Regions from separate parts of the Lysinibacillus sp. FSL P4-0201 genome, predicted to be linked through region 1. Evidence: riboswitches for the same ligand, from Rfam matches in the RefSeq annotation. Region 1 holds a riboswitch; each other region holds the start of a gene.
The links. Region 1 has a riboswitch for lysine ahead of MKY76_RS16715 (aspartate kinase). Riboswitches for the same ligand answer to the same signal wherever they lie in the genome.
Positions count from the first base shown of each region.

Region 2: another riboswitch for lysine. It lies ahead of MKY76_RS11420 (transporter substrate-binding domain-containing protein); the one in region 1 lies ahead of MKY76_RS16715 (aspartate kinase).
Region 3: another riboswitch for lysine. It lies ahead of MKY76_RS01390 (amino acid permease); the one in region 1 lies ahead of MKY76_RS16715 (aspartate kinase).

Region 1 is NZ_CP151995.1:3,329,845-3,334,138, reverse strand. It holds gene uvrC (excinuclease ABC subunit UvrC) at 1-1,374, shown strand, start outside; lysine riboswitch at 1,482-1,659, shown strand; gene MKY76_RS16715 (aspartate kinase) at 1,793-3,019, shown strand; gene MKY76_RS16710 (YslB family protein) at 3,118-3,552, opposite strand; gene MKY76_RS16705 (succinate dehydrogenase cytochrome b558 subunit) at 3,825-4,294, shown strand, end outside.
Region 2 is NZ_CP151995.1:2,279,475-2,283,768, forward strand. It holds gene MKY76_RS11410 (2-oxoglutarate dehydrogenase E1 component) at 1-704, shown strand, start outside; gene odhB (2-oxoglutarate dehydrogenase complex dihydrolipoyllysine-residue succinyltransferase) at 795-2,057, shown strand; lysine riboswitch at 2,397-2,583, shown strand; gene MKY76_RS11420 (transporter substrate-binding domain-containing protein) at 2,703-3,560, shown strand; gene MKY76_RS11425 (amino acid ABC transporter permease) at 3,731-4,294, shown strand, end outside.
Region 3 is NZ_CP151995.1:284,230-288,523, reverse strand. It holds gene MKY76_RS01400 (sensor histidine kinase) at 1-149, opposite strand, end outside; gene MKY76_RS01395 (response regulator transcription factor) at 156-848, opposite strand; gene MKY76_RS01390 (amino acid permease) at 999-2,462, opposite strand; lysine riboswitch at 2,544-2,720, opposite strand; gene MKY76_RS01385 (MFS transporter) at 2,899-4,107, shown strand; gene MKY76_RS01380 (hypothetical protein) at 4,169-4,294, opposite strand, start outside.

The DNA.
Region 1 (4,294 bases):
AAGCTATTGGATCGATTGTATCCGCTGCGCAAATGTGTACAATTACCTTCCAAGGTTTGCTTGTACTATCACATGGGTCAATGCTTAGCACCTTGTGTGAAGGAAATTGATGGTCAGGTTTATCAAGAAATGATTGAGGATATGACGAAGTTTCTAAATGGTGGTGTGGAGGCAGTCAAAAAAGAGCTTGAAGTTAAAATGCTAGTAGCTGCAGAAAACCTAGAATTTGAGCGAGCGAAGGAATTCCGAGACCAAATTGCCCATATTGATACGGTTATGCAGAAACAAAAAATAGTTTCAAGTGATACTACAAATCGAGATGTATTTGGCTATGCTGTTGAAAAAGGATGGATGTGTGTTCAGGTTTTCTTTGTGCGTCAAGGAAAGCTGATTGAGCGCGATGTCTCAATTTTTCCCATCTATCAAGATGCAGAGGAAGAATTTTTAACATTTGTTGGGCGCTTTTATGAAAAGCCAGAGCATATTAAGCCAAAAGAAATTTTTATTCCACAAGCCATTGATGCAGCTATCTTAACAGAATTATTAGAAATTAAAGTGCTCACACCGAAAAGAGGTCAAAAGAAGGAATTGGTTGAATTAGCTACCAAAAATGCTGAAATTGCTGTGGCAGCTAAATTCCAGCTAATAGAGCGTCAGGAAGAACGTACGATTGGTGCTTGTGAGGCACTTGGTGAAGCAATGGGCATTAGTACACCTTTACGAATTGAAGCTTTTGATAATAGTCATATGCATGGAACGGATGCAGTATCTGCTATGGTTGTTTTCATTGATGGGAAGCCTGCGAAAAAGGAGTACCGAAAATATAAAACGCGTACAGCAGCCAAGCATGATGATTACGGTGCAATGCAGGAGGTTATACGTCGTCGCTATATACGTGTTTTAAAGGAAGGACTACCATTACCAGATTTAGTCTTAATTGATGGTGGTAAGGGACAAATGGAAGTAGCCCGTGAAGTACTAGAAGATGAGCTTGGTCTTGTTATACCGATTGCTGGTTTAGCCAAGGATGATAAGCATAATACATCTCAGCTCTTGTTTGGTGATCCACCAGAAGTGATTAGCTTAAAACGTACAAGTGATGGCTTTTATTTATTACAACGAATTCAAGACGAAGTCCATCGCTTTGCTATTACCTTCTTGCGTCAACAGCATGAGAAGCATGCCATTCAATCTGTATTAGATCATATTGAAGGGGTAGGACCAAAACGAAAGCAACAGCTGCTTAAACATTTCGGTTCAGTCAAAAAAATTCGAGAGGCGAGCGAGCTAGCATTACAGGAGGCTGGGATGCCCGCTAATTTAGCAAGCCAAATTTTTAGCTATTTTCAGCAACAATCATTGTCAAAGGAATAGGCATGTGCTATGGTTATAAATAACATTGTTTTCAATGTTATGGAGAGTCAACTGCGTGACTAGTTTGTTTACGCTAAGGCTTAATGAATTGAATACATTCACTTTAAAGTGATGATAGAGGTGCAAGATTCAAGAGTAACACGATGGAGGATGGACAAGTCCAGAGATATTGTGTGAAAGGGGAGCTTGCCGAAGTACAGTATTGTTGTTCCATTGCCGTACTGGTTTTGCATTTAAGAAATGTAAGACTGTCGATTCTAAACGTTTCGGAGAGCTATCACACATGCGCAAGTTACGATTATTGTACATGTTATAGGCAGCTTTCACGTTATGTGGAGGCTGCCTTTTAGTTTTCTAGAAACGGTTTTACCCCCCATAATTTGGTGAAATACATGAACTGGAAGGGAGAACGAAAGAAATGGCTAAAATCGTGATGAAGTTTGGAGGAGCTGCATTAGCTTCTTCTGAACAAATCCAAGAGGCTGCTAGGAAAGCGATTGCTGAAAAGGACAAAGGATTGGATGTAGTAGTGGTCGTTGCAGCAATGGGACACACTGCGAAAGAGATGAAAATGATGGTACACCAACTAACTGACGATGTGTCGAAAAGAGAATTAGATGCAGTTTTGTCAACTGGCTCTCAATTATCTAGTGCTTTATTTGCCATCGCTTTGCAGGAAGCAGGCTATGAGGCTGTATCTCTAACTGGATGGCAAGCTGGTATACATACGGATGGTATGTATCGACATGCTCGTATCGACTATATAGATATTAGTCGTATGGAAGAACATTTTGCACAGGGACAAATTGTGGTTATTGCTGGAGAACAAGGGATTGACGAAGTGCACAATATCACCACGCTTGGGAAAGGTGGAGCTGAAACAACTGCTGTTGCACTTGCCATAGCGTTGGAAGCGGAGAGAGTAGATATGTATACAAATGTGGACGGTGTTTATACAGCAGATCCACGATATGTTCCCAATGCCCAAAAGCTTCAAGAAATTTCCTATGATGAAATGTTGGAATTATCGAATTTAGGGTCTCATATCATACATCCTCGTGCGGTGGAGTTAGCGAAGAAATTTCAAATGCCTGTTATTATACGTTCAAGTTTAATAGAATCAGTAGGCACTTTATTGAAGGAGGAAGTGGAAATGGAAAAAAATTTAGTCGTTCGTGGTGTTGCATTTGAATCAGATATTATTCGTTTAACAGTGGGGTATGATGCTTTTTCCAATGCTTCATTAGCAGATATATTTACGGTTCTTGCAGAGAACCGTATTAATGTAGATATTATTGTCCAAGCCATTATTGATGGGTTGAAGCCAACTGTATCGTTTTCCATTTTAAAAGAGGAATTTGCGGAAGCATTACGTGTTTTAGAGGATAGTAAATTATCACTTGGATTTAGTTTTGCTGACTTCGAAATTGGACTAGCAAAAGTTTCTATTATTGGTTCAGGCATGGCTTCTAATCCAGGCGTTGCTGCTCGTATGTTTGATCGGTTACGTCGTGAAAATATCCCTGTAAAAATGGTTAGTACTTCTGAAATAAAAGTGTCCGTTGTTGTACCACAGGATGATATGATCCAAGCAGCTAATGCTCTCCATGATGAGTTTAATTTAGAGCAAGCACTTTACATATAATAATAGAAGAAACAGCATTTTATGTAATTGACCGAAATAAAAGGAAGAAAAAAGAAGGATTGTCATCCCATTCTTTAATGGGAAACAATCCTTTTTAATTATTCTGAGGGAATGGTATTCATAATACGTTCTTTAACGTCCCATTTGACTGTAAACATGACGTATTGTTGCTTTTCCCGTTTTTCATTATAGCATTCTGTCAGATAGCCTTTAGCTAGTTGAATTTGCTCTGCTATAAATCCTGCTTCAAGTTTAAAGCTGCGCTGCTTTATTTGAAGAATTTCAGGGTCATTTGTCAACTGGAAAATACGTCCATCTTTTGATTCCTTTATGAGTTCTAATGTACCCCAGCAGGCATCTGCGAAAAATGCGATAAGTTCATCTTGACTTTTACATGGGAACTTTCGAGCAAGCTCTTTACCTGCCCAATAAAGGACGTCATCTTCATGTTTACCGAGTATAGAAGATAGAATATGATCACGAATGATCTCATAGCCAAATGATGAGATTGTAGGAGATGGAGTGTTTAACATTGTTATCCTTCTTTCTTAGAATTTTCTTAAAATTTAACGGTAATAAAGTAATGATAGATTTTTCGAGAAAAAACGACGCATCATGTACTAGATTAGTTCTTTAATAAGCTCTATGAAAAACTCCGAGTTGCCTTGACGCTCGTAGCTCTTGAGAGTACAATAAACATGTCATAATATTGTACCATGATGAAATACACAGTCAATGAAGTATCATTTACAAAATGATGACTTCTTTTGTTGTGCTATTTTAAGTACTAAGGGGGGTAACAGTCTTGTCGAAAGATCGAGAGTTTTTATGGCGTCGCTTACATTCTCTACTTGGGATCATTCCAGTAGGTCTGTTTTTAACGATGCACCTGTTCATTAACTTTACAGCAACAGGCGGGGCAGAAAGTTACAACGATGCTACCGCAGTAATGGAAAAGATTCCATTCCTTATCCTAGTTGAATGGATTGTCATCTATATTCCATTAATGTTCCACGCATTCTATGGTGTCTACATTGCATTCACTGCTACACCAAACACAGGACGTTTCAGCACGTACCGTAACTGGATGTTCTCTTTACAACGTTTTACTGGTGTATTCTTAGTGATATTTATTGCATGGCATATTTTCCAAACTCGTATTCAAAAAGCACTTGGCACACACGTTGATTACGACATGATGGCGAATATTGTTGCTAATCCATTCATGCTTGGATTCTACATTGTTGGTATTTTATCAGCAACTTTCCACTTATC
Region 2 (4,294 bases), 1.1 Mb from region 1:
GGGGTCAAAAATCTGGTCTAGTTATCCTTTTACCTCATGGTTATGAAGGTCAAGGTCCAGAGCACTCTTCAAGCCGTATGGAACGCTATTTACAAATGTCAGCTGAAAATAACTGGTTTGTAGCGAACTGTTCAAATGCAGGAAACTACTACCACTTATTACGCCGTCAAGCAGCATTATTAGGTACAGAAGGGGTACGTCCACTTGTAGTCGTATCACCAAAATCATTATTACGTCACCCATTAGCTGCGGCGAATGCTGAGCAATTAGCAAATGGTTCATTCCAAGAAGTGATTGAACAACCAGGCTTAGGGGCTAAACCAGAAGCTGTAGAGCGTATCGTTTTAGGTACAGGTAAAGTGATGATTGACTTAGCAGAGCGCGTGAAAGACGGCGAAGGCTTCGATCACCTACACATTATTCGTGTAGAACAACTTTACCCATTCCCAAAAGAGCAAGTAGCTGGTATCATTGCTAAGTATCCTAATGCAAAAGAGATTGTTTGGGTACAAGAAGAACCTAAAAACCAAGGCTCATGGAATTATGCATTAGAAACATTATATGAACTTTCAGAAGGTAAAAAACTTCGCTATGTAGGCCGTCCTGCAATGAGCTCAACTTCTGAAGGGGATGCAGATTCTCATAAAGCAGCACAAGCAGCTCTTATTGAAGATGCGGTTGCTGAGCCAGTAAAGGTTAAATAACATATATCAATTTTTGAAACCGGGCTACTTGCCCTTAAGCAGTAGCCCTTCTATGTGCGTCATGCACGTTAATCAAAGGAGGAAATGAAAGTGGCTGAAATTAAAGTCCCTGAATTAGCAGAATCGATTACAGAAGGTAGTATCGCACAGTGGGTAAAAAAAGTGGGCGATCGCGTTGAAAAAGGTGAATTCATCGTTGAACTTGAAACAGATAAAGTAAACGCTGAGATCATTTCTGAAGAAGCAGGTGTATTAACACAAATTTTAGCTGAAGAAGGCGATACTGTACTAGTTGGTCAAGTTATCGCAGTAGTAGAAGCAGGCGAAGGCGCAGCAGCAGCTCCAGCAGCGGCAGCACCAACTGAGGCAGCACCTGCACCAGCAGCGCCACAAGCAGCACCTGCACCAGTTGCAGCAGCTCCAGTAGTAGAAGAAACTTCTGGTGAGCGTGTAGTTGCATCTCCAGCAGCACGTCGTCTTGCACGTGAAAAAGGTATTGACCTTGCAGCGGTATCTCCAGTAGATCCACAAGGACGTGTACGTGTACAAGATGTAGCAGCTCATGGTACAGCACCAGCTGTAGCACCAGCAGCAGCACCTACATCCGTAGCAACTTCAGGTGGCCCAGTAGTATTCACACCAGCAGCTAATTCTGACCGTGTAACAATTGAAAAAATGAGCCGTCGTCGCCAAACAATTGCAAAACGTTTATTAGAAGTTAAACAATCAACAGCAATGTTAACAACATTCAACGAAATTGACATGACAAACATCATGGCACTTCGTAAACGTAAACAAGAAGAGTTTGTAAAAGCAAACGACATCAAACTTGGTTTCATGTCATTCTTCACTAAAGCTGTTGTTGCAGCACTGAAAAAATACCCATACGTAAACGCTCAAATCTCTGGCGATGAAATTCATTTAAATAACTTCTTTGATATCGGTATTGCTGTATCGACTGAAGAAGGTTTAGTCGTACCAGTTGTACGCGATGCAAATAGCAAAAACTTTGCAGAAATCGAAAAAGATATTGCTAACTTAGCGACAAAAGCTCGTGATAAAAAATTAGGCTTAAATGACATGGCTGGTGGATCATTCACAATCACAAATGGTGGTGTATTCGGTTCATTAATGTCAACACCAATTATGAACGGTACGCAAGCTGGTATTTTAGGTATGCACTCAATTGTAAACCGTCCAGTTGCAGTAAATGGTGAAGTTCAAATCCGTCCAATGATGTATGTAGCACTTTCATACGATCACCGTATCATCGATGGTAAAGATTCTGTAGGATTCTTAAAAACAGTTAAAGAATTAATCGAAAATCCTGAAGATTTATTATTAAATTCATAATCCCATTAAACCCTGCGAACAATGTTCAGCAGGGTTTTTTGTATGACGAAAGGTACTGACCGATTCTATGCTTGAAAGAGTGCGAATGTTACATCGTTTAGAGGAGCAAAGAAAGAAAAAACGAAACTTTTCTCACATATAGAACATACTCTATAATAAATTTTTGTTGTAATTTTCAGAAATATCAACAAAAGTTCAACGATTTAAAGTGGAAGCAGAACGCACAATATCCTAATATTGTCATTAGTCAGAAAAATGTTAAAATCGTCTTGACGAACATATTAGTTTTATAGTAGTATCTAAATATCAATTAAATAAACAAACCTCACGAATTGTTACCAGTGAGGTAGAGGCGCGGTATTTATTAGTTCATTGTTGAGTAAAAGCAAGCGAAGACGCAATGAAGAAGGAAATATCGCCGAAGTATAAAAGGAGCTCGTACTTTTATACTGGGTCTGCAGTGAATAAGTGCAGGACTGTCCTAGTAAATGGATTTCCAGATTTACTAGGTTGTGCTATCTCGGAAACATGGAAATTATAGTGAGGATTTGGGCAACTGTCATAAAAGGTAAGACCTAAGTTCAGTAAACTTAGGTCTTTTTTAGTACAGTTGTCTTATTTTTTTACAGAAAAGGGGAGTTTTTCATGAAAAGAAAATGGTTGTTAGTAATGATCTCTATCATGACGGCAATTGTGCTAGCTGCATGTGGCACAAGTGACAAAAAAGAGGGCGGTTCAAGTGATGCTGGAACTGACAAAGAAGAAGGCGGCGGTGAATTCCGAATTGGAATGGAGGCTGGCTACCCACCGTTCAACTGGACACAGCAAGACGATGCAAATGGCGCAGTGAAAATTGCGGATAATGCAGAGTACGCTGGTGGCTATGATGTACAAATGGCAAAGAAAATTGCCGAAGGTCTAGGCAAAGAGTTAGTCATTGTTAAAATGGAGTGGGACGGTTTAGTTCCAGCGCTACAATCAAACAAAATTGATGCAATTATTGCAGGTATGTCACCAACAGAAGAACGTAAGAAAACAATTGATTTTACAGAAAACTATTATACTTCGGATTTTGTTATGGTTATTAAAAAAGGTAGCAAATATGAAGGCGCAAAATCGATTCAAGACTTCTCAGGTGCTAAAATTACATCACAATTAAATACATCAAACTACACAGTTATCGATCAAATTAAAGGCGTAGAAAAGCAAACAGCAATGGAGAGCTTCCCAGCAATGCGTGTGGCGTTAGAAGCAGGTAAAATTGATGGCTATGTAGCTGAACGTCCAGAGGGCATTTCCGCTTCTGCTGCCAACGATAAATTCACATATGTAGCATTTGAAGAAGGCTTTGATACAGACCTATCAAATACTTCAATTGCTGTAGGCTTACGTAAAGATGATGCAAATCGTGAAAAAATCAATGAAATCCTAAAAGGCATTTCAGAAGATGATCGTCAAGCGATTATGGAAGAAGCTATTTCTCAACAACCCGCAGCACAATAATGACATGGCACGGACTAGCAATTAGTCCGTGCATGATCATTTCATCATTATCAAAATGAGAACCTCTCTACATAATGATAATGTCCTAGCGTGACAAATCATAGAATGGTAGAAAGAGCTAGGACACAAAAGAAATAAGCGAGCAAGATGACATTGTTAGGAGGAACATCATGAGTCTTGAATGGATACTTTCAATTATTGAAAACAACTGGCAAATGTTTTTACGAGGTGCGTATTATACGTTACTGATTTCGAGTATTAGTACAATTATTGGTGCATTTATCGGATTTTTCATCGGAATTATGCATACGATTCCAGTTCGTAAAAAAGGTGTGAAATTTTATAGCTTAAAGCTCATTAATTTTATACTAACATGCTATGTTGAATTTTTCCGTGGTACACCAATGATTGTACAAGCTATGGTTGTCTACTACGGATTAGATATCGCATTCGGTATCGATATGCACTTTATTACAGCAGGTATTTTAGTCGTTTCCCTCAATACTGGGGCATATATGGCAGAAATTGTTCGTGGCGGTATTGTATCCATTGATAATGGTCAATACGAGGCAGCATCAGCAATTGGCATGAATCACTTCCAAATTATGCTTCATGTTGTCTTACCACAAGTAGCGCGTAATGTTTTACCAGCGACAGGTAACCAATTAATCATGAATATTAAAGATACAGCCGTATTAAATGTCATTGGAGTAACGGAATTATTCTTCCAAACA
Region 3 (4,294 bases), 1.6 Mb from region 1:
AGAATCTTTTCATACATCTGTTCATTCACAATTACGTGTAGTTTTCGATGAATATATTGGATAGCACGTTCTTGTTCCTTCTTGATTTTCCATTGAAAAATAAGAATGCCGATTAGCAATACAATGATTAATAATAATAGAAATATCATATATTTTTACCCTTCAAATTTATAGCCGATTCCCCATAGGGTTTTAATATAGTGAGGATGTGACGGATCATCTTCTATTTTTTCACGGAGTCTTCTGATATGTACATTTATAATATTTTCATCTCCATAATAGGCATCTTTCCATATCGTCTGATAAATTTGCTCTTTGGTAAAAACTCTGTGACGATTTGTCACAAACAATTTTAAAATGGAAAATTCCTTTGATGTCAGCTTTATCTCTTGTCCGCTCTTTGTTATTGAGAAATTAACGATATCTATCTTTAAATTATCAATTTCAAGGACCTCTTGCTTTTGTTCAGCTTGACTAGAGTATTTCGTAGCTCTTCTGATAACAGCCTTTACACGTGCTGAAAATTCCAGCATAGAAAAGGGTTTAGCAATATAATCATCTGCCCCTAATCCTAAGCCCAATGCTTTATCAACATCACTGTCTTTTGCAGACATAATAATGATAGGAAGTGCTGCCTGCTCTCTAATAATCTTTAATACTTCCAATCCATTTAATTTAGGTATCATAATATCTAAGATGACCAAATCAAAGATATTTTGCAAACAATTTTGTAATGCCTCTTCGCCATTAGTCACTGTTGTGACATGGAAACCTTCCATCGTTAAGTAATTAGAAACCATTTCACGAATGGCTTCATCGTCTTCTACAAGTAAAATATGCTTTTGCACTATGATGCACCTCTCCTATCAAAACCCAATTTCCATATGTATATTACATTACCATATTTATGATGTATCATTAGAGATTTGTTTATGAGTGTTGAAAAAAGAGCTGCTCCATAAACCATCACTCTTTGGTTTATAGAACAGCTCTATTATTTAATCTTCAACTTTTAAATCACAATCTTCAAGTGGAAGCATTTTTGTTTTGTGCTTTAATTTATAGCCAAACCATAATGCTAAAAATAATGGAATCCCAATATACGAAACAAGGATACCGTACCAATCAATCTTATCGCCTGTAAAGGCTGTGTAATTTTGTCCAATGACTACGATCATACAAACTGTAAAAGCAAATAATGGTCCAAACGGATATAATTTGGCTTTATAAGGTAATAACTTTGGATCTAAGCCTTGTGCATCAAACGCTCGGCGGAAACGATAATGACTAAACGCAATACCTAGCCATGCAATAAAGCCAGACATTCCAGAAGCATTTAATAGCCAGATATAAACCACTCCATCGCCAAAGAAGGATGCCAAAAATGCTAAGCAGCCTACAGCTAATGTTGCCATAAGTGCATAAATCGGAATACCTCTACGACTTAGCTTTGCAAAAAATTTAGGTGCATGTCCATCCACTGCTAATTGCCATAACATACGAGAAGATGCATATAGTCCTGAATTTCCTGCTGACAGCATAGCCGTTAAAATAATGGCATTCATTAATGAAGCAGCAAAGGCAATACCTAGGCGGTCAAACACTAGTGTAAACGGTGATACTGCGATATCTTCTGATAATAAACGTTCGTCTGTAAATGGAATTAACATCCCAATTGCACCAATCGCTAAAATATAGAACAAAAGAATACGCCAAAATACAGATTTAACAGCCTTCGGAATATTTTTACCAGGATCATCTGTTTCACCAGCTGTAATTCCTAGTAATTCTGTCCCTTGGAATGAAAATCCTGCAGCTAGGAAAATACCAAATGTAGCAAGGAAGCCACCATGGAATGGCCCATCACTAACAAAGAAATTAGTGAAACCTACAGGAGCCTGCCCACCTAAAATACCAAAAATCATTAGTAAGCTAATGATAATAAAAACAATAACCGTTGCTACTTTAATCATGGCAAACCAATATTCACTTTCACCATAACTTTTTACGGATAGTAAATTAAACGTCAATACAACAGCAATAAATAATACTGTCCAAAGTGCTGATGAGCTATCTGGGAACCAATATTTCATAATTAATGACACAGCAGCAATTTCGGCAGCAATGGTGATTGCCCAGTTATACCAGTAGTTCCAGCCTAATGCAAAGCCCAAAGCAGGATCTACAAATTTGGTTGCATACGTACTAAATGAACCTGAGGATGGCATATAGGCAGCCATTTCCCCTAAGCTTGTCATTAAAAAATACACCATAATACCGATTAAAGCATAGGCAAGCAATGCTCCTCCAGGCCCTGCCTGAGCAATTGCACCTCCACTGGCTAAAAATAGCCCCGTACCAATTGTACCGCCTAAAGAAATCATTGTAATATGACGGCTTTTTAATTCTTTTTTCAGCTTCGGCGCTTTATGTCCGAGCTGATTTACTTTTATTTCACTCACGATATAGCTTCCTTCCTATTTATGAGGCAAAAAAATGCCATCACATATACACTGTGATGGCTACGTTAATCCTCAGTTTTCCTACATGATAGCTCAACACGTTGTGCAAACGTGACAGTTCTGTTCCTTTCGGAGACAGCCCCAGCATGAGGTTTTCAAGTCCCCTCACACTTCGGCAATATTTCCTTTCAACTAATTTCATCAATGCTTGTCATTTCAATTAGCATACTTATAAATATCGCGACCTCTACCTCAATACAAACATGAGGCATATAATTATTAAATTTATGATGTTTATTATACTAACATAAGACCATAGACATTTCAATACAACCACAAATGTTCTGTATTTTATGAATCTTCTACTATTTTTAATAGTGTGATAAAGTGTTATAGTAGTTCAATTAGAATGGTTATTATTAGGGGGGATTTTATTTTGACTACAAATGATCATTCCACTAGTTTTCCAAGTAAAAAAATTAGCTGGAAAGGAACAACCTTACTTTTAGTCTTTGGAGTTATCTTTATAGCCTCTACATTACGAATGCCACTAACTGTTGTTGGCCCAATTATATCCTTTATCCGTGAAGATCTTGGAATATCTAATGTTTTGGCAGGCTTTCTAACAACGATACCATTGCTGGCTTTTGCTGTTATATCTCCATTTGCACCAGTTGTAGCACGCAAACTAGGGCTTGAGCTAACATTATTTTTATCCACTTTTCTCTTGGCTTTAGGAATTGTCCTACGTTCACTTGGTACTACAGAATTACTTCTATTGGGTACTGTGTTAATTGGCGTAGCCATTTCTTTTGGAAATGTACTAATTCCAGGATTACTGAAGTTGAAATTTCCCTATCATGTGGGTTTATTAATGGCGTTTTTCACCATGTCCATGAATTTTACTGCTGGCCTTGGTGCTGGTATTAGCTATCCGATAGCTAATTCATCGTTAGGCTGGCAAGGTGCACTTTCCATTGCACTCATACTCGTTCTAATTACAATCTTAATTTGGATACCTCAACTAAAATCAAATAAACCGGAACCAGTTACTACATCTAAGAAGACCAGTACACCTTTATGGAAATCACCTGTTACTTGGGCTGTCACAGGGGCAATGGGTTTACAATCTTTATTATTCTACACAACAGCAGCTTGGATACCTGAGATCTATATTGCTCAAGGTTTAGCACCTGATAAAGCTGGCTGGATGTTTTCAATCATGCAATTCTCACAAGTACCAATGGCCTTAGCAGTGCCTATTATTGCTGGTAAAATGACTTCTCAACGCCCACTTGTATTGATGTTTACATCCTTCTATTTAGTAGGCTTTGTTGGGGTTGTCATGGAATGGACAAGTCTTGGGGTACTGTGGATGGTTCTTCTAGGGTTAGCAGGTGGTTCTTCATTCGCCCTAGCAATGATGTTCTTCACTCTCCGGACTCGTACTGCATTTGAAGCAGCAGATTTATCAGGCTTTGCACAATCTTTGGGTTATTTATTTGCCGCAATCGGTCCTATTCTTTTTGGCTACTTGCATGATTTATTTGGTGGCTGGAATATTGCGGGATGGCTCTTTGTCGTTGTAGCAATGTTACTCTTCTTTTGCTCAATGAGAGCCTCTAAGGATGAGTATGTGCATTAAAATTAAATAAAGCAGGTGGATTAGATTCCTCCATCTGCTCTATTTCTATAGTGTTTAAACATTACTTAATTGTCGGATTGCGGAGTAATGTTAGCAATTCAGCAAGGCATTCTGATGCTTCATTATGACGAGCTGTTATAGTAGAAAAAATAGGAACAGCCTCTTGTAAAAGCATATAACTATAATA